Regions from separate parts of the Motilimonas thetidivivens genome, predicted to be linked through region 1. Evidence: predicted binding sites of a transcription regulator. Region 1 holds the regulator's gene; each other region holds the start of a gene.
What was found. The regulator LexA, encoded in region 1, represses DNA repair genes until DNA is damaged. The targets are predictions, from matches to a motif close to TACTGTATNNNNATACAGTA.

Region 2: umuD (translesion error-prone DNA polymerase V autoproteolytic subunit) is a predicted target of LexA. The motif match lies at 2,488-2,507, and genes of this name have one in related genera.
Region 3: recG (ATP-dependent DNA helicase RecG) is a predicted target of LexA. The motif match lies at 2,910-2,929, and genes of this name have one in related genera.
Region 4: recN (DNA repair protein RecN) is a predicted target of LexA. The motif match lies at 2,447-2,466, and genes of this name have one in related genera.

What each region holds. Positions count from the first base shown of each region.
Region 1 covers NZ_JBKFDK010000029.1:9,395-14,750, forward strand. The annotation lists gene ACK8OT_RS17380 (AraC family transcriptional regulator) at 1-523, opposite strand, end outside; gene ACK8OT_RS17385 (carboxymuconolactone decarboxylase family protein) at 552-1,010, opposite strand; gene ACK8OT_RS17390 (hypothetical protein) at 1,184-1,498, shown strand; gene ACK8OT_RS17395 (helix-turn-helix transcriptional regulator) at 1,558-2,247, shown strand; gene lexA (transcriptional repressor LexA) at 2,451-3,074, opposite strand; gene ACK8OT_RS17405 (diacylglycerol kinase) at 3,197-3,553, opposite strand; gene plsB (glycerol-3-phosphate 1-O-acyltransferase PlsB) at 3,844-5,356, shown strand, end outside.
Region 2 covers NZ_JBKFDK010000003.1:77,063-82,418, reverse strand. The annotation lists gene ACK8OT_RS03575 (GAF domain-containing hybrid sensor histidine kinase/response regulator) at 1-1,525, shown strand, start outside; gene ACK8OT_RS03570 (RBBP9/YdeN family alpha/beta hydrolase) at 1,555-2,109, opposite strand; gene umuD (translesion error-prone DNA polymerase V autoproteolytic subunit) at 2,517-2,921, shown strand; gene ACK8OT_RS03560 (Y-family DNA polymerase) at 2,925-4,178, shown strand; gene ACK8OT_RS03555 (DUF2058 domain-containing protein) at 4,264-4,812, shown strand; gene ACK8OT_RS03550 (PilT/PilU family type 4a pilus ATPase) at 4,876-5,356, opposite strand, start outside.
Region 3 covers NZ_JBKFDK010000008.1:127,541-132,896, reverse strand. The annotation lists gene ACK8OT_RS08490 (phospholipase A) at 98-958, opposite strand; gene ACK8OT_RS08485 (DUF4272 domain-containing protein) at 1,050-1,691, opposite strand; gene ACK8OT_RS08480 (TonB C-terminal domain-containing protein) at 2,080-2,433, shown strand; gene recG (ATP-dependent DNA helicase RecG) at 2,946-5,018, shown strand; gene ACK8OT_RS08470 (YhdP family protein) at 5,128-5,356, shown strand, end outside.
Region 4 covers NZ_JBKFDK010000016.1:86,045-91,400, forward strand. The annotation lists gene dnaK (molecular chaperone DnaK) at 1-141, opposite strand, end outside; gene grpE (nucleotide exchange factor GrpE) at 720-1,349, opposite strand; gene nadK (NAD(+) kinase) at 1,519-2,400, shown strand; gene recN (DNA repair protein RecN) at 2,512-4,179, shown strand; gene ACK8OT_RS12950 (outer membrane protein assembly factor BamE) at 4,315-4,776, shown strand; gene ACK8OT_RS12955 (RnfH family protein) at 4,876-5,211, opposite strand; gene ACK8OT_RS12960 (SRPBCC family protein) at 5,204-5,356, opposite strand, start outside.

The DNA of each region.
Region 1 (5,356 bases):
TTAATGGTATGTGCTCATTAAGCTCGGCCTGCGAAGCGTGTAAATCAACTTCTGCTAACGCTTGCGATAACGAATGGGGCAAGATTTGGCTGTGTTGCAGCATTTGCTCTGCCCAATGGGTTATTTCATTAATTCGGTCCTGATGACTTGACTGTTTTTTAACTGCTTGAAATAGGCCGTCGAGATTATCTAATCGCCCCATGCTGCCTGTTAACAGGCTAGGCGCATGAACATGCTGGCCAAATACGCCGTAGCTAATAGCAGGATGAAAACGCAAGCCAGCCAGTTGTGCACCCGGCATCAAGGTGACGCGCTGTGATACCTTGCTAATGGGCAATGCAATCACGCCATGAGGCAGTTTATGGTCGCCAATACTGACCTCTCCCGTCAAATGAAATAACACACCGCTGCCCGCATCCGAATAAAGCGCACGCGAGACTGGCTCTGCTTGCGCTGAGCAAACACTGGCTGACCATATGCCTTGCAGCAGCGGCGCTAGCTGCCCTTTAGGCTGGGACAGCAAAAAATTAAGCGCGGGGCCTGGTGTATTGTTATGGTTTATAGCTACCTACCTCAGGTTTAAAGGTTTTGACGATGCGATTCCAGCTATTAATCGCATTAATGGCAATGGTTAAGTCAACCAAGCCTTGCTCACCTAACACGTCACGGGTCTGGTCGTATGTTTGCTGATCTACAACCTTACCTAGACTTAAATGCTCGGCAAGTGCCAATGCGGTTGTTTCTACTTCACTGTACCATGGCATATCTCGCCACGCATTTAAACCTAAAATACGCTCAACCGTTTCACCTTGCGCCAACGCTTCCTTACTGTGCATATCAATGCAAAAAGCACATTGGTTGAGTTGCGAAACACACAGTTTAACTAACTCCCATACTGTCAGGCTTAGAGTATCAGAGCCACTAAATTGCTCGCGTAAATACCGCTCTTGCGCCATCAAAATGTCCATCGCAGGTGCCGCTAGGCTCATATAATTGGCTCGTGATGTCATGCTTTATCTCCTTCCTTTATGATTCTAAGGCACAATAACAAGCGGCTTGAATCCGGTATTGAATATTTCCGACATGATAAAATTTACCCGCCAAATAAAACCCTACTGACACAGTCTGACACTCGCAGCTCCTATGCTTATCTCGTTGATAACACAAACCTAAAGGAAACAAGATGAACACAGTTATTGAAATGGTCAACTTTAAATTGGCAGCAGGCGTCACCGAGCAAGATTTACTTGCCGCCACCAAACAAAGTCATGCTTTTATAGCTGGCTTGGACGGTTTTCAATACCGCTCCCTTAGTTATAATGAAGCGTCGCAAACATGGACGGATATTGTTTATTGGCAATCGATGGAGACAGCAAAAGCCGCTAGCGACGCCTTTATGGGCTGTGCCGATTGCCAAGCCTTAATTGCCCTGATAGATAAAGAATCAGTGGTGATGCAGCACCAAGAAGTGCATTTTTCATCCTGCGATGCGGCGTAATTAACTCAATCAAGCACGGGCTTGGTCAACCTTGATTTGGCCCGTGATAAGGATAATCAGTGAGTAAATCAGAGCGCTTGTTTGCCCTGTTAACATTGCTACGCAGTAAGCGATATGCCGTCACCGCCGCGCAGCTAGCCCAGGCCATGGAAGTCAGCGAGCGCACCATTTATCGTGATATTCAGTCGTTGATCTTATCCGGCGTACCGATTGCGGGTGAAGCGGGTGTCGGTTATTTGTTACAAGCAGGCTCACACTTACCCCCCTTGATGTTTAACGAGCAAGAAATGGTTGCCCTAGAGTTAGGCATGAGAATGGTCAGGGCTTGGTCCGACCCCGAATTAGCCAGCGCCACCAATACCGCCTCACATAAGATCTTGTCTGTGTTGCCCGATCACTTAAAGCGGCAATTGGAAAGCTTTCCGATTTTAGTGCCGGATTATCACATCCAGTCTAAAACCGCGGCTCATAGCCAGCAATTGCGCCACGCCACCGATGCCATGCAGAAAATCTGCATTGACTACACAGCCGAAGACGGCGCATTAACCTCACGCGTGTTACAGCCGCTTGGGCAAATATTTTGGGGTAAGGTATGGACCTTAATTGCTTGGTGCGAGCTAAGAAACGCCTATCGGCATTTTCGCATTGATAGGATCCAGCACCTATCACTGCTACCGGATCACTTTAGCACCGGGCCAGAAAAGTCACTGCCTCATTACATCGCGCAATATGTGCCGCCAGAGGGTTAAGCTCTCTAGCAAAATACAATTTAATCCTTGGGCATGTATGCGCCATTTATTTCCGGAGCGAGCTCCGGTCTTAAAGCCTCTGCAATCGTAGGTGCACGGTTCTCTGCTCGAACATGGCCCATTCTCAGAGCAAACTCAGTCCTAAAACAAAAAACCGCCAACTTCGGCGGTCTTTCTGAGATTTAGTTAGCGCGACTTGGCAATTACATCCAATCGGCGTTGCGAATAACGCCTACCGCGATGCCTTCAACATCGAAGTGCTCGTTGGCTAAGTCTACTTTAATGGTATTGAATTCTTCATTCTCTGGGTGCAGTAACACTTGGCGGCCATCACGTTGGAAGCGTTTAACGGTTACTTCATCTTCCACTCGGGCCACGATCACTTGGCCATTGTGAACATCTTTGGTTTTATGCACCGCCAGTAAATCGCCGTCCATAATACCGATATCTTTCATGCTCATGCCGCTAACTCGTAGTAAAAAGTCGGCACTAGGGTGAAACAAATTCGGGTCAACCTTGTAATTACACTCGACGTGCTCTTGCGCAAGAATGGGCTCACCAGCGGCCACACGACCAATTAGAGGTAGACCTTCTTCTTCGTTAGCGGCTTCTTCAACTTCAACAAGACGGATACCTCGGGAAGTGCCCGGCATCATTTCAATGGCGCCTTTTTTGGCCAGCGCCTTTAAATGCTCTTCGGCTGAGTTAGCACTTTTAAAGCCAAGTTGTTTGGCGATTTCGGCTCGCGTTGGCGGAAGGCCCGTGGCGGCGATGTTTTCTTTTATCAGTTCAAGAATTTCTGCTTGGCGCGGTGTTAATGGCTTCATGGTTTTTGCCTGTTTTTATATACAGTTAACTGTGAGTATATACAGTGAGCCTAAGCTAAGCAAGGGATTACCTTGATAAAATAAGCAAAATCCAAAGGCTAATCACCAATCAAGTGAGTTACTTAAAACAGTAAAATATCAGCCCAGACATAAACCGTTAAGGTTAAGGCAACAAATACAGCCGCAGACCCTAAATCCTTGGCGCGCCCTGCTAGTTCATGTTTTTCTAAGCCGACTCGGTCAACCACGGCTTCCACGGCCGAGTTCAGCAGCTCAACAATAATCACAATAAGCAGACAGGCGATCATTAAGATCCGTTCAACTTGCTCGACATCAAGCCAGCAAGCCAGTGGAATAAAAATAGCGGCCAGCAACAGCTCTTGACGAAACGCGGCTTCATGGGTGAAAGCATGACGAAAGCCCTGCATGGAATACATGGCCGCCATCACAATCCGCTTTATCCCTGTGTTTTTTTCCATTTTTATGTCCTTTTATTCACAAATTCCCACTATTTTTAGTGTATTTTAGCGCCATTGAATGCAGTAGCTTGAAGCGGTGATATGACAAGCTGACGACAGCATGGTGCAATCTATACCTTAACTACTTGAAAGGCAGGTAGGAGGCATGAGAGAAAATCCCCATAAGTATAGATGAACGATGTGATGGGGTAGGACTGGTGTTCCAGTGAGCAAACCGAGCCAACACAGCTGCAACTTCAATTAGGAAGGATATAATTGATGATAAGCAAAACAAGAGGTTATAGGAAATAATGAATTTTTTGCAAGGTTTTTTCTTAAACCATCTCGTTAGCAGTAAAACCGTGCCAGCGAGCCCCCAAGCGGATCTGCATTTAGACTTGGACAAACCTATTGTTTATGCATTAAAAACTTTATCGTCCAGTGATTTGCTCACACTGCAGCGAGCGTGTCGTGATTTGGGCCTGCCCGACCCACTCACCCCGATGACCATTAATGGCCAAACCATTACCCGCTATGTCTGTTTGAATATGCCCAAACAGCTGTTTTCAAGCACCCCGCGCAAAGCTTACCAAGACCAATTTAAAACCCTGCTTAATTTGCACCAAGGTGACAGTGAGATAGACGTACAACTGGTGCCCGTCACCTTATTTTGGGGTCGCGCGCCCGGTTACGAAGGCCATAAGCCGTGGTTTTCAATTCTGAAAGCCAGCTCACCCAATTGGATTAATAAGGCCTTCACTATTTTGTTTCGCGGCCGCGACAACTTGATCCGTTTTAGCAAGCCGATTTCGCTGCAGCGGTTAAATCGTGATTATGGTGATGATCCTAATCTTGCCACTAAGTTAGAAAAAATTGCCTATACCCATTTTGCACGGCAGAAACTGGCGGCCAAAGGGCCAAAATTGCCCGATCGCAACAAAATGCGCCGCGCTCTATTGGCATCCAATGAAATTCATCAAGCCATAGTTAAAGCCAGCCAAGAACAAGGTATTTCACTGGCGCAGGCAGAACAAAAAGCCACCCACTATCTTAATGAAATCGCGTCAGACTTTTCTTACCCTATGGTGCGTTTTGGTGACAAGGTATTAACTTGGATCTGGCATCGAATCTATCAAGGCATAGTGGTAAACAACGCCGAGACGGTGCGAAATTTGGCGCAAAAATGCCACGAAATTGTGTTTTTGCCTTGCCACCGCAGCCACATGGATTACTTGCTACTCTCGTCGGTGATTTATCAACAAGGCATGACACCACCGCACATTGCTGCAGGCGTCAACCTGAATTTCTTCCCCGCTGGGCCTATCTTTCGTCGCGGCGGCGCGTTTTTTATTCGCCGCACTTTCAAGGGCAATCCCCTATATGCCAGCGTGTTTAAAGCCTATTTAAGTTATTTGTTTAGCAAGGGCTACTCCCTGGAGTTTTTTACCGAAGGGGGTCGCAGCCGTACCGGTCGCTTACTGCCAGCTAAAACCGGCATGTTAGGCATGACCATTGAAGCCATGCAGCAAAGCCCTAACCGCCCTATCGCGTTAATTCCCGTATGTTTAGGTTATGACCACGTAATGGAAGTGGCGACTTATGTTAAGGAGCTGCAAGGGCAGAAGAAACAAAAAGAATCGTTTTTACAGGTACTTTCCATCACCAAAAAACTGGGCAACTTTGGCCAAGGCTTTGTTAACTTTGGCGAGCCCATTCTGCTGAATCAGTTTTTAGATCAAGTCCAGCCGCAATGGCGTGAGCAAGGCGATTTAACCTTAAGTCCAGAGTTTAGCCACACCATCAATCAACTTGGCCGCAGCGTGA
Region 2 (5,356 bases), on a different contig from region 1:
ATTTGATGATTTAACCGAGTTAGCATCGCAGATTTGCGAAACGCCGATTTGTCTCATTAGTTTAGTGGACCCAGATAGACAATGGTTTAAATCTAAAGTGGGTTTAGATGCTCAGCAAACGAGTCGTGAAATTGCTTTTTGCTCTCATGCTATTTTACAAGATGAATTATTCGAAGTGCCCAATGCATTAGAAGATGAACGCTTCTTTGATAATCCACTGGTGACAAGCGCACCTGATATCCGTTTTTATGCCGGTATGCCACTAAAAACACCATCTGGCCATAATATTGGTACGCTTTGTGTTATCAGTGAGCAGCCAAAAAAGCTCACTAAGCAACAGCGTCATGCTTTGGCTATTTTAGCGCGTGAAGTTATTTCTCAGCTTGAGCTACGAATTCAAAATAAAAAACTCGAGCTAGCAAACAGCTTTAAAACCCAATTCCTTTCGAATGTCTCCCATGAAATTCGCACGCCATTAAATGCAATCATTGGCTTGTCAGATTTACTGCTGCAACATAAATCCTTGTGCGATATTGACCAACAGGCAAAAGACTACATTCAACAAATCGCCTTTAGCGGTGATCGCTTATTAGGCATTATCAATTCGGTGCTCGATTTAGGCAAAATTGAATCCGGTAACATGGAGCTTGAGCCCTCGCCAATCAATTTAGTTGAAGTGCTTGATAAAAACACCGCCTTACTCAATATCAAAGCACAGCAAAAAGGCGTGATAATTGAATCCAGCAATGGTTTACCCGAGCCAACCATGGCTATGATGGATGCAACTAAACTGTCGCAGATTTTTTCAAACCTACTTAATAATGCTATCAAGTTCACTCCCGAACATCGCCACATTTTTGTGAACTATCATCTCATTAACAGTGACTTAATCATCGAAATCAAAGATCAAGGTGTGGGTATTAGTCAGGCCGATCAAGCTTGTTTATTTGATAAGTATGTACAAGTGGGTAAACATAAATCAGAGCAAGAAGGCACTGGTCTTGGCTTATCCATCACCAAAGGATTAGTTGAATTAATGGGCGGCAATATTAGTTTAATCAGTGAATTAGGCCATGGCAGCACCTTTCGTGTTTGCTTACCGCTGACGCTGATTGAATCACCTGAACAACCCGCCATTGCTCAATATCAAGGTAAATTGCCCTGCGATCTACGGGTGTTAATTGTTGAAGACAACAAGGTAAACCAAATCGTACTGCAAGCATTACTGGATAATATTGGTGTCAGTCATGACACAGTTGATACTGGTGAGGCTTGTTTAAACCAAGTGCTTCAGCACCAGTATGATTTGATTTTAATGGATATTAATTTGCCGGGCATCAGTGGCCTTGAAGCCACTAAGCAGCTGAAACAAGACAATTACTCGAGTAAGATTGTCGCGCTAACAGCCGATGTTTTTTGCCGTAATGAAGAAAAAGCCCTATTTGACGATTTCTTAACTAAGCCGATTCAGATTGAAGGTTTACGCCAAGCACTCAACAAATTATTTCACGCTAGACTAAGCTAACTGCTCAGCTCTTCTTTAACGTGTACTGATTAACGATTTCGCGCTAAGGGTTGCCCAGCCAGCTTTTCAATTAGCGCATCACCGGCTGGCCAATCACCAAATCCTGCCTCGGTATGAAAATGATCTGCCCCTTTAAAAAAGGCAAGCTCACTACCCCAACACTGCGCAAAATGTTCACTGACTTCGGCTCGCGCATGGCCATCGTTATCACTGTAAGCCAAAATAGACGGAAACCAGAGCTTTTGCTTGGCTTGAGGACGCTGAACTTGAATGGCTTTGACGGCGGCATCGCTATCAATATCAGCGGGAGCCACTAATAAAGCCCCTATTACATTCGGATTTTGATACTGCTGCGCCCATTGCACTATGGTATTGGCACCGCAGCTGTGGCCGACCAATATCACCTTACCTGATACTTGCGCTAAGGTGTTTTCTAAGCCTTGGATCCAAGTTTCACGCACAGGTGAAAGCCAATCCTGCTGCTGAACCCTTAAGGTATGTTGAAATTTCTTTTCTATGTAAGTTTGCCAGTGCTCTGGACCGGCATTGGTGTAACCAGGGACATTTACCAGGGTAATCTTCATCGCTGACTGTCGCTTATTAACTAATGACTATGGGCCACGCCATTCTAACAAGCTCCATGCATATTGAGCTAGTTTGTTGGTCTATTTTTGTGGGATTTGAGCAAGCCTTGGCAACCCGAGATGCTCACAAAGCTTACCCATCACAGTCCCCGCTTGTTTGCTTAACGCTTTGTTTTCGTTTATTTAAATTGGCAAGTTAGATGTTTAGCAAGCGCAGGGTTTAAAAGTGTCATCCATTAAACCCAAATAAGCATGATGGCATAATTTTATATGTGTGTCATGTATCTTAAATAACGTTTGACCCAATTGTGTTTTCTTCTCAACCCATACCGCGCGCAAAAACAGAGATTGTCTCAATTCCTGAACACTGCTACTATTTACTGTATATTTATACAGGTTTAATATCAATGCGTATCATCCCAATCAAAGTGGCCTGTGGGATCACGGGGTTTGAATCTCCTGCGGCTACCTATACCGAACAAAGATTAAGCTTAGATGAGCTTTTGATTGAACATCCTAATGCCACCTTCATTGGCCGCGCTTGCGGCGACAGTATGCGCAATGTCGGCATCATGGACAATGATATTCTGATTGTGGATCGCGCTTACCGCTATAGCCATCTTGATGTTATCGTGGCCAACTATAACGGTAATTTTGTCTGTAAAATCCTTGATCTTAACAAGCGAATGCTACTTTCTGGCAATGATGAAGAAGTGCCCGTAACCATTACCGAGCATGATGAATTCTCCATTGAAGGCGTCGTCACCCGCTCGGTTCGTTTGCACAAGCCTAGCCACTTACTGCTGGATTAAGCGATGTTTGCCTTAGTTGATATTAACGGTTTTTACGCCGCCGCCGAAGCGGTGTTTGATTTGTCATTGCGACGTCGCCCTGTGATAGTGTTAACCAATAACGATGGCTGTGTTTGCGCCATGAATAGCCGCGCCAAAGCCCTAAATATCCCCCGCTTTGCCCCATATTTTAAGGTTAAAGATCGCTGTCAGCAGCATCAGGTAGCCGTGCGCTCCAGCAATTATGAACTCTATGCCGACTTATCCGCTCGCTTTAGCCAAACTTTGGCGCAGTTTTGCAGCAATATGCATGTTTACAGCATCGACGAAGTGTTTCTTGATTTAACAGGCATGGCGCCTTTGTGGCCCAATTTTGAACAACTTGGCCACGCTATTCGCCGCTGTATCTGGACTCAGCTACGATTACCTGTGAGCGTCGGCATTGCCAATACTCTAACCTTAGCCAAAGCGGCCAATCACGCGGCGAAAAAGCTAGCTGGCTATCAAGGGGTTTGTGTTATTCATAATGACCAACAGCGCCAAGCTATTTTAAGGCAAATGGAGCTTGAAAATATCTGGGGGATAGGTCGGCGATTAGCCAAAAAACTACCGCTATTACACATAAATAATGGCTTAGAGCTAGCGAACATGAAGCCCGAGATAGCCAAGGCACAAGTGAATATAGAGCTGGCGAATACGGTGCGCGAGCTCAAAGGCGAAGCGGTTAAAAGTTGGGATCAAGTCAGGGCGAATAAACAACAAATTTTCTCCACCCGAAGTTTTGGTGAACGGGTAACGGATCGCACCAGTCTTAATCAAGCACTGGTGCAACACGGCGCGATTGCAGCCAAAAAAGCACGCCAGCAAGGCAGCTTATGCCGCTATATGATGGCCTTTGCGGCAACCTCTCCCTTTGATGCTAACCCTATGTCATTTAAGCTATTTCATACCTTCGCCCAAGGCACAAATGACAGCGCGGTCATCGCCAAAGCCCTGAGCGCACAGCTGGATAAACTGTATCAACCGCAGGTGCCTTATTATCGAGTCGGGGTCGGTTTGTTAGAGCTAATTGATGAGCAGCAACAGCAGCTGGATTTGTTTTGTGTTGAACGGGCCAACCCCGCGTTAATGCGCTGTATGGATCAAATCAATCAACGCTTTGGTCAGGTAATGCAACTGGCCGGCGAAGGCATCAGCAAACCTTGGGCCATGCGACGAGCCTTTTTATCGCCGCAGTATACAACCCGTTGGTCTGATATCCCGCAGATCCGCTGCTAAACCGCCCAGCTACGATTTGCGGTCGCGTTTTTAACTAAACTAGGTAAAATGTGGCCAGTATGATTCAAATTGGAATGTTATTGTTATGTCATCATTAGCCGATCAGCTACTCAAGTCAGGGTTAGTTTCCAAGCAAGCCGCGCGCAGTGCACAATCTGAAAAGCGCAAAAAACAAAAACAGAAAAAGAAAAAAGGCACGGTTGAAAAAACCGAGTTGCAACTTGAATTAGAGCAAGCTGCAGCAGCGCAAAAGCAAAAAGACGAGGCATTAAATGAAGCCCGTAAAGCCGCCGCCGCTGAAAAAGAGCGCCAAGATCGCGTCAAACAAATCATTTTACGCAACGCAATTAAAGATATTGAAGGCGACGTTGAATACAAGTTCACCTATGACAAAGTCATCAAATCCCTGTGGGTGACAGCCAAAATCCAACAGGATTTAGTCAAAGGTCTATTAGCGGTCGTCACCTTAGATGAGCGCTTTTACGTAGTACTAGACCAAGTCGCACAACGCCTGGACAGCATAGATGCCAACGCGGTCGTGCTACTACATGAAAAAACCGCTGCCACCCAAACCGAAATTGAAGAAGAAGACCCTTACGCGGGTTATGAAATTCCAGATGATTTAATGTGGTAATTACGCAAGCCGCGAACCAACAGCAAGCGCCATTTCTGTTGGCTCGCGGCCGATTATGCTGACTTATTCGGGCTCATCCGGATCGTCCATTGGCTCCAGACTGAGTGATAATCCCGATGACGTTTTCATCGTCGTTCCATCTTGCTCTTGCTCTAACGTTTCTTCACCTTGGCCTTTATGATGCAATTTAAAGCGCAGCCGTAGGTTATTCGGTGAATCAGAGAATTTAATCGCTTCTTCTTCGGTGATTCGGCCTTCAAGGGTTAAATCAAACAGCGCCATATCGAAGGTTTTCATGCCCAGCTCTTTGGACTTCTCCATCACTTCTTTAAGTAAACCAAAATCGCCCCGTTGCACCATATCCCTTACTGTTGGGCTGCCTAACATGACTTCCACCGCCGCGCAGCGCTTACCGTCAACCGTTGGCACCAAACGCTGCGATACAAAGGCACGTAAGTTATTACCTAAGTCATTAAGTAGCTGTGGGCGGCGCTCTTCAGGGAAGAAGTTGATGATCCGATCAAGGGCTTGGTTAGCGTTATTG
Region 3 (5,356 bases), on a different contig from region 1:
TTGGTGCAACCATGGTTGTCAATAACAATACTATAAAAACAAAAAGGCGCTTTTTCAAGCGCCTTTTTGGTACCGATTGATCTAACAAATTATCTGGCTATAACCAATCCGTTAGGGCAATACCCACACCAGCTGTCGTATTGTAGTGATTGTATTCAATTAAGTTACTGCCATAACCCGTAAAGAACTGTACGTAGCCTTTCACGCGTTCGGTAATAGGGAAACTCCAGCTACCTTCTACCGCACCTTTAGAGAAGCCACTCTCCAAATTATTACGACTCATTAATGAAAAGGTATGGTTACCTAACTTGTAGGCGGCCTGAACTTTGCCGTGGCCAAGAAAATCAGTGATGTCGTGGTTATCGTCATTCTCTCTATCCTCATGGATCCGATACCAAGGCGAAATACCAAGGCCAAAGTTACCCTTTTCAAAAGCAACACTGGCTTTAATTCGATTCCAACTGCGCGATAAATCACCACCTCGTCCATTGGATTGATGCACAAAACCAAATTGAGCAAGCTGAAGATTCCAGCCCGCGCCTAAATCATAATCAGGGCGCCAAGACAAAAACACTTCAGGCTCATAGTTGGTTTCACGAAACGGAGAGGACTCTTTTTTGTTATATGCTTGCCAGTGAGATACTTGGCTATAAGCGAATAACAAACCAAGTTTTTTCGACTTAGACACCCAAGCCGGTATCTTTAAACTAAGTTGAAATTTTACTTCGGTGTCCTGTAAATCACCATATTGGGCATAAATATCTTCTGGCAAATTATCATTATAGTTACCAAGTAAAATATAATTCGGCTTATGCGGCGTCATCACAAACGGGTTTTCATAGGTGTTGCGCTCATTTGCAAGTCTTTCTTCCAACGCAGGCACTTCTGTGCCCGTTTCATCTTGTGCCATTAATTGGCCGGATGAGAGTACCGCTGCCGCGAGCAATAACGATCTCATGATTCTTCCCTGTAAGCTGTTGATAATTGAATAGCCATTAAATCAAGCACATCAAAAAAATACAACTGGTATCAAACTAATAGTTGCAACACTATAAGCAAGCTTCATCCCAATCCGACTCGCCTATCAGCCAAGATAAGCAAGAGCAGCGCTCTTTGACTATAGCGTGATTAATGCTTGCTGGTATTTTACGTGGCTGTTGCAAACAAGATTCTGCGAGGCGTACATACTTATCGGCTTGGTCAAGAATATTGATGGGCGTAGTAGGCTGAGATCCCGCAACTAATTCCTCGTAATTTTGCCACTGGATTAACTGGGAAAGCGCAATTATATCAGCTAATTGAGTCGGTTCCCCCAACTCTTTAATATAGCCCAAGGCCCATAGCAGTACCTTAATGGACTCATAACGCCACAAACAAGCTTGTCGTTTGTTGTCGGATATATTTTTGTTGGCGAGCAACATTTGCTCTTGTAGAGTGAAAGCCTGATTAGGGCCAACTCTCAAGTAAAGCGAGTCAATGACTGCTGGGGGTAAATCCTCTGCATGCGCCGTCACCAACATCAAGCTTTGCAATCGACATACGATCTCTTCAACGCTGCGCATTTCACATCGGCTTACATCCGGCAATGGCGGAATCGCTAAATTTGCCTGGATACCTATTTGCTTTAAGTACTGCTCCGAAGCTACTTTTCTAATTTGATTCGGCGCCAAAGCGCGTGGTTTAGTTGTCATCCAATTTCTGATTAGTCCTAACACTCTTAATCTCCTGATATTACATCGAGTGGTAAATTCCCTTGGTATTTGTGCTTAAACACCAAAAAGAACATAGGGGGTGATAGCGTTGGATGACCCATATAAAAGTGGCTATCACGTCTAATTTTTTATTTTCTTGTTATATTATTTATTCGACCCTAGTTGTAACAAAATGATCTCAATAGACCTATGATCAACCTCATAGAGCAGGATATTGATCGCACATTAAAAACACCCTTTGCTAGTGAGATCAAAATTTCGAACTAATTCCACCTAAGTCAAAAATACTAGCCTACAGCCCATAACCATAAGCTAATGGACTTAAGCCAAACCCAACATAAAGGCAACAACCAAGAGGGAGCCAAACATGACAAATCTAATCAAGATGTTATTGATAGTCGGATTAACCGCAAGCACAAATAGCTTCGCAAACACCACTTGTGACAGCTTGGCGCAATGCCAGCAAACCATCCAACACAATCTTTACCAGCACTGGAAAGCCAGATACAACTACCCTGGTGCGAGTGTTGCGCTGATGGTGAAAAATGACTTACAAGGTGAGGTAGAAGTAACGGTGACTAAGAGTAGCGGCTTTGCCCAGTTTGATCAGTCCGCCGTGGAAGCATTAAGCCAAAGCTTAAAACACCTGACACCACAAAACTTAAGCGAAACTGAGATGGCCAAATTGAAAACGTTTAAGCTCAATCTAAGCGCGGAATAACTGCTATAACTCGATAGCAAAGGGAAACCGATGCGTGTCCCTTAACAATCCTTAACAGGCAAATTCAAGGCACAAAAAAAGGGAGCTCAAATTAAGCTCCCTTTTTCGTGTTAGCAACTGCTAACTTGTCTTATTGGAACTCAAAATAGAGTTCCATCTACACCCGCAAATATTTGAAAATTTCAGAGGAAACAAGTTATTTCCTAAACTGTGTAGCTAGATTAGCAGACTCGAGCAAAATTCGTCCACGGCTTTATGCTGCAATTACGTTAAGTCAACGCAGGATTTCGTTAATTTCGACAAAATACAAAATAAAACATTTAATTTCAAAAACATAAATACACAAACCCAAGACCTAGATAACGCTATCAAGAGGTATTTATTGCAACTCTATAAGCAGATTAAAATCACATTGAATAAACTGATAGCGCTAACATAGTGCATTTCGGTAACCATTCGTGGTGAGTTCTTGTATCATCTGGTTAAATTTACAGTATTTAAGGGTTAGGCCTGTGAATCTTGAAAAATTACCGCTGACAACATTAAAAGGTGTGGGCAGCAAACTAAATGAAAAACTGACTAAGTTAGGCCTGACTAACGTGCAAGATTTGCTATTTCATTTACCGCTACGTTATGAAGATCGCACCCATATTTATGCAATTCAAGACATGTTACCCGGGCTGCACGGCGCGATCTTAGGTGAGATTAAAAGCAGCCAAATCAGTTTTGGCAAACGCCGCACCTTAACCTGCAAAATCAGTGACGGGACAGGCAGCGTTACGTTACGTTTTTTTCATTTCAATGCCGGCCAAAAAAATGCTCTCGCCACAGGTAAGTGGCTGCGCTGCTTCGGTGAGTTTCGCCGTGGTAAATTTGGCTATGAAATCACCCACCCTGAGTACCAAGTATTAGATGCCCCAGATCAAGTTGAGTGTGAGGCCACACTTACCCCCGTTTACCCTACAACCGAAGGGTTGAAGCAAAATACCTTTCGCAACCTAACTCAACAAGCGGTTGAGCTACTTTGCCAACACGGCATCGAAGAAGTGCTGCCTAACGCGTTAAATCATTACGCGTTATCACTACAGCAAGCGTTAATCTACTTGCATCAGCCACCCGTTGATGCCGAGCAAAGTTTGCTCGATATGGGCGCACATCCCGCTCAGCAAAGATTAATTGTTGAAGAGTTATTGGCTCATAACCTGAGTTTGCTGCAATTAAGGCAGAAATCACATCAACACCAAGCCGCTGCGATTAAAGTTGCCGGGCCTTTAGTGCAACAGCTACTCAGTGAACTGCCCTTTAGCCCAACCCAAGCCCAGCAGCGCGTGGTAAACGAAATTAGCACCGACTTAGCCAAAGCCGTGCCCATGATGCGCCTAGTGCAAGGCGATGTAGGCTCAGGAAAAACCTTAGTCGCCGCCCTAGCCGCTTTACAAGTGATTGAATCTGGTTATCAAGTTGCTTTAATGGCACCGACAGAATTGCTCGCCGAGCAGCATTCGCGCGTATTTAGCCAATGGCTTGAGCCGCTAGGTATTCAAGTTGGTTGGCTGGCGGGCAAGGTTAAGGGTAAACAGCGAGAGACTCAATTAGCTAGCTTTGCCAATGGTGAATGCCAAATGATAGTGGGCACTCACGCACTGTTTCAAGATGAAGTTAAATTTTTTAATCTGGCGCTGATGATCGTCGACGAGCAGCACAGGTTTGGCGTCCATCAACGCCTTGCTCTTCGTGAAAAAGGCACTTTTGGTCCCTATGCGCCGCATCAATTGATCATGACCGCGACCCCCATTCCTCGAACCTTGGCCATGACAGCTTATGCCGATTTAGATACTTCGATTATTGACGAATTACCCCCGGGACGAACGCCAGTCTCCACCGTCGCTATTCCCGATACGCGCCGTGAACAAGTGATTGAGCGAGTACGTCAAGCTTGCCATCATGAGCAGCGCCAAGCTTATTGGGTTTGTACCTTAATAGAAGAGTCAGAAGCACTGCAATGCCAAGCCGCTGAAGTGACCGCTGACGATCTACAAATGCGGCTACCTGAATTGCGCATAGGCTTAGTTCATGGCCGAATGAAACCCGCCGAAAAGCAGTATGTGATGGATCACTTTAAAGCCGGAGAGCTGGATTTATTAGTCGCCACAACCGTCATTGAAGTGGGTGTCGATGTGCCTAATGCCAGCCTAATGATCATCGAAAACCCCGAACGACTAGGCTTAGCGCAATTACATCAGTTACGAGGCCGCGTTGGTCGCGGTGCTACGGCCAGTCATTGTGTGTTGCTATATCACAATCCCCTCTCGGTGACGGCCAGCAAACGCTTAGGTGTACTGCGCGAGTCCACCGACGGTTTTTATATTGCGCAAAAAGACTTAGAGATCCGCGGCCCGGGTGAACTCTTGGGTAGTAAGCAAACCGGATTAGCCGATCTGCGCATCGCCAATCTTGGCCGAGATCAAGGCATGATCCCACAAGTGCAGCAACTCGCAAGGCATATTATGGAGCAATACCCCGAATCAGCCCCGGCCATAGTAAAACGCTGGTTGGGACAAAAAGAAATCTATGCGCAGGCCTAAAGCAAGCAAAAATTGTTAGCTAGCCCTCAGCCTAGCGGGGAGATTCACGACAACATCATGTAAACAAAGTATTATTCTACTAATAACGAATTAAACAGGGGAAACAGCAATGAGCCCAACAGGTCGATTAGTAATACGCTTATGCGCAGGCTTGCTGCTGACCGTTTTTGTGATCATCAGTCTGTTTGCATTGCTGTTTGACGCCAATGATTATCGCGACGACATCAAGCATTGGGCCAAGACGCAATGGGGCTATGATCTCGCGGTTGAAAACATTGTATGGAATCTCACCGAGCCCACCCTACTCACCTTTGAGCAGCTAAACTTAAGCTCACCCG
Region 4 (5,356 bases), on a different contig from region 1:
TTCACCGTCTTCGGCATAAGCAATGATGGACGGAGTGGTACGGTGACCTTCAGCGTTCTCAATAATTTTTGCAGTGTCACCATCTAGGATAGCAACACAAGAGTTTGTTGTACCTAAGTCAATACCAATAATTTTACCCATCAGGCAATCTCCAATTCTTTATCTATGTTAACTGTGGTGGCAGCCAGCGCGCATTTGCTCGTGGTTGCTCCGTCTATGCTTCTTATATGGGGTTGTGAAAAAAGGCTTCAAGGGGAAAAACAAAAAAAATTGAAAATAAATCCGAAAAAAATGCAGGAATAACCGTTTTGACAGGGATTTTTAGCTAACTGACTCGCAAACTAGGGCCGTTAAGCTTGCAAATGAGAAAAGATTGCATTAGCGACTTTAGTTTGGCCTTAATGCAAAAAAGCCAACGGCATTGCCATTGGCTTTTATACCCAAGTTACTTCAAGATGCTTGTTGAGCGAGAATTTGTAGGCTGTTAGGCGCGACGCTGATTTGAGACATAGTTATTCTACGTTGAAAATCAGCAACAAAGCATAACAGCCCACAAAACTCGCCCTTTGGGAGTCGCTCATTATGTTTATTTTTTCGTTAAAAAGCCTCGAAAGGGAATGCCATTCCTTCGTCTTTTTGCCTCAAACTAAACATAATGAGCGCCTCTGAATCCCGCATCTTGAAGTGTCTTGGGTATATATCATCACAGTGGAAAGTGATTACGCTTTTGTATCAACCGAGCCGGCAGCGGCTTTTGATACCATTACCATGGCTGGGCGGATCACGCGGCCATTAAGCTCATAGCCTTTTTGCATCACAGCGATAACCGTATTAGCAGGCACGCCTGGGATCTCTTGCATGCTCATGGCTTGGTGTTTCTCTGGATCAAAAGGGGCATCTTTAGGATCAATAGCCACAACACCAAACTTTTCTACCGAGCTAAGCATGGCTTTAAGGGTTAACTCAACCCCTTCAATCATCGGCTTCAGCTGCTCGTTTTCATGATCAGCATGGCTTAAAGCCAGCTCCATGTTATCAATCACAGGCAAAAGCTCAGCGGCAAATTTGTCAAGGGCATACTTGTGCGCCTTCTCAACATCTTGCGCAGTGCGACGACGAATGTTTTCTACTTCCGCTGCAGCGCGGATAACCGAATCTTTTTGCTCAGCTACTTTTGCTTCTGCAACCGCTAGCTTTTTTTCAAGCTCATCGATTATAGCTTGCTCTGGTGAAAGCACTTCACCTTCTACAGCTTCTTGAGTTGCCGCTTGCGCATCAACTTGCTCTACTTCGCTAGCCTGCACTTCTGCTTGTTGTTCCGGCGACAGTTTATTCTCTTCGCTGCTCATGTTCACTCCATTTAGATGTTAACTAAAATACTTGGAGCTTATTATGGGGATCACTTCACCAGTTTCAACCTTAGTATTAAGAAAACCCTTGCTTGATAGGCCAAGCACTTTCATTATTAACCAACAACTACTTAACTTAACTAGCTTAAGCGACTGAAAAGATAACCTTATGACCGCAAAATTTAACTCGATAGGTTTAATTGGTAAGCCAAACCATTTAGGTGCAAACCAAACGTTAAAAGCGCTGCATAGTTACCTGCGCCAACGCAACTACCGCGTCATTATCGAAACCTTAGTGGCCGCGGAGCTAGACATAGCCGATGTAGAAAGCATGAGTGTGGACGAATTAGGTCATCATGTTGATCTTGCCATCGTTGTCGGTGGCGATGGCAACATGCTGGGTGCTGCCCGCATTTTATCCCAGCATGACGTCGCCGTAATTGGGGTTAATCGAGGCAATTTAGGCTTTCTTACGGATCTTGATCCCGATGCCTTTGAGCAACCCTTAGAAGAAGTATTAGCTGGTAACTATCAAACCGAATACCGCTTTTTACTCGAAGCCGAAGTGATCCGTAAAGGCAAAATTCATCGCCGCCAAACCGCCGTCAACGAAGCCATACTTCACCCTGGCAAAGTGGCGCACATGATAGAGTTCGAAGTGTATGTTAACGGCAGTTACATGCTGCACCAGCGCGCCGATGGCATGATTATATCTACCCCCACCGGTTCCACCGCTTATTCGCTCTCAGGTGGCGGCCCGATTTTAACGCCAAATCTTGATGCCATTACGCTGGTTCCTATGTTTCCCCATACCCTAAGCAGCCGCCCTATCGTGCTCGATGCAAACTCTCATGTCCGCCTCGTGGTTGCTTCGCATAATGAAGCCGAAATGCAGGTGAGTTGTGATGGTCACGTGATCCTCGACGTTGAGCCGGGTGACGAAGTCATCATTCAAAAACACAAGCACAAATTAAAACTGGTTCACCCCTCCAGCTATAGCTACTTCGCCGTATTGCAACAAAAACTAGGCTGGGAAAAGAAAAACTTTTAACAATAATTACGCGATCTCGAACACGAAAAATTTCACACAGTTACTTTACTGTATAAAAAAACAGTTTATACTGCTTTTTTATACAGTGTGTGTACTTCATGGATCGTAACTATGTTAACTCAGCTAACCATTACAAATTTTGCGATTGTTAAATTTTTAGAACTTGAACTAGCCTCAGGCATGACCAGTATCACAGGTGAAACGGGGGCCGGTAAATCCATAGCCATTGATGCCCTAGGCCTGTGTCTGGGAGAAAGAGCCGATGCCAGCATGGTTCGCCCAGGTGCCAAAAAAGCTGAAATCAGTGCCCGCTTCTCATTAGCCAATATACCCGCGGCTCAGCGCTGGTTACGTGATAACGAATTAGACAACGAACATGGCGACTGTATTTTACGCCGCACCATTACCCATGAAGGTCGCTCACGCGGTTATATCAACAGCATTCCAGTGCCGCTTTCTCAATTAAAAAGTCTCGGTCAACAGTTAGTCCATATTCATGGCCAACACGCCCATCAAACCTTGTTACGCCCCGAAGTACAAATGCAACTGTTGGACGGCTATGCAGGCCATAAAGCCCTTTTACGAAAAGTGAAAGACAGCTATCAAGGCTGGCAATTTTTAAATAAAGAACTGCGCCACTTACAACAGCAACAAGCCGAGAACGAAGCTAAAAAACAACTCCTTGAATATCAGGTTCAAGAGTTAGACGAGTTTGCTCTGCAAGCTGGCGAGTTTGAAGAGATTGAACAAGAACACAAAAAGCTGGCTAACTGCGGCTCATTAATGGAGCAATGCCAAGCGGGTATCGACATTCTTTACGAAAATGATGAAGTGAACGCGTTAGGTTTACTGCAAATGGCCGCAAGCCGCGTGGAGAGTGAAGCAGATAACGATCCTGCCCTAGCCGAAATATGCACCCTACTGCAAGAAGCCATCATTCAAGTCGAAGAGGCCAGTAGCCAATTGCGCAACTACAGCGAAAGCTTGGAAATGGATCCCGAGCAATTTAGCTACTTAGATACACGCTTAAGCCAAGCTATGCAGCTCGCACGCAAGCATCAAGTCAATGCCGAAGAGCTACCGCAAAAGCACCTCGAGCTAGCCAAAGAGCTCAGCACGATTTCAAGTTCAGAGGAGCGCATCTGCCAACTTGAAAAAGAGCTATCAGGCATCCGTCAACGCTATCTGGATGATGCATTAAAACTCAGCAAAAGCCGCCAACGCTATGCCGAAGAATTAGGCGACAAAATCAGCCAAAGCATGCATCAGCTAAGCATGCCATCGGGCGTATTTGCCATCGATATCATCACCGATGAAGATGCCGAAATCAGCGCGCTGGGTATTGATAGTATCAGCTTCAATGTTTCGACCAACCCAGGTCAGCCACTACAAAGCATAGGTAAAGTCGCATCCGGTGGCGAACTTTCGCGGATCAGTTTAGCGTTACAGGTCATCACCTCACAAAAAGCCTCAACACCAACCATGATCTTTGATGAAGTCGATGTGGGCATCAGCGGTGCAACCGCTTCCGTAGTTGGCAAATTGCTCAGAAAACTGGGGGAAACCACCCAAGTGTTTTGTGTTACCCACTTACCGCAAGTGGCTGGACACGGACATCAGCAAATGTTTGTGAGTAAAGAAACAGACGGTACGAGCACTGAAACCTCGATGACGGCCCTCAAGCCAGAGCAACGATTGACGGAATTGGCAAGATTATTAGGTGGTAATGAAATCACCGAGAAAACCTTAGCCAATGCCCAAGAATTGCTGATTCAATAAATGAATTGAGGTCAATTTCAGCATAAGATTGCTTTAACTAGCACAAAAACACAAAATTTGTCGCGGCAAGTTTTTACATCCAGCCTCATACTGGGTATGATTTGCCGCTGATATTGACCTTAATGAAATGGATTTATGCGATTAAAGAGCCTTCTCGCTGCAGCTACCTTAGCGCTATCACTTAGCGGCTGTTCAGCTATCTACGATATGATTGTTTTCCAAATCGACGTGCCACAAGGTAATTTCGTTGAGGAATCGCAAGTAGATAAACTCACTCTGGGAATGACCAAAGAGCAAGTGACCTACGTGATGGGTTCACCTATGTTGGTCGACAGCTTTGACAGTGATAAATGGTACTACATTTACTACTTAAAGCCCGGCGGAGAGCCATCGGAGCAGTCACAAATGGAGCTGGTGTTTTATAACGGTAAGCTAGCTCGTATCTCAGGTGACGATGCCATTGCAGAAAAATTCAGTGATAAAGTAGAAAAATACAAAGCTGATTCAAGAAAGAACTCAAGTTCTGATAAATCAACCGCACCGTGTGTTGACAGCAAGGACGATGAATTCTGTAAGCCTATTGATATTACTCAATAATTATCTAAAGCCATTGGTATTGAACTCAATTCCAATGGCTTACTTAAAAAGCGCCATTCAACGCCAAACCAGATACAATATCAGACTAACCTTTACCGATTATTTAGCCTTTGCACGGCCACCCGTAATTTTATCCGCTCGCCCTTCTTCTTTAGCACGCTGTGCACGTAATTTGCGCATCTCTTTCGGATCCGCAATCAAGGGGCGATAAATCTCGATTCTGTCTTGATCATGAACTTCATCACTGAGCTTTGCCGAGCGACTAAATATCCCCACTTTAGCATTGGCGATATCGATTTCCGGAAAGATATGATGAATATGCGAGCGTTCAATACACTCCTTGATGGTCAGCCCTTTTTCCACATTAAGCGCTACTATTTTTTGCTTGTGGGGCGTCGCGTAGGCCACCTCCACTTTGATCGTTAGTTCAGACACGGTAAACCTCTTTAGCACGCTCACTAAACGCTTTTACCATGGCATGACATAAATCATTAAACACGCGGCCAAAAGCAACTTCAACTAACTTGCTACTAAATTCAAACTCCAAATCCAGCGCCACCTTACAGGCTTTGTCATCAAG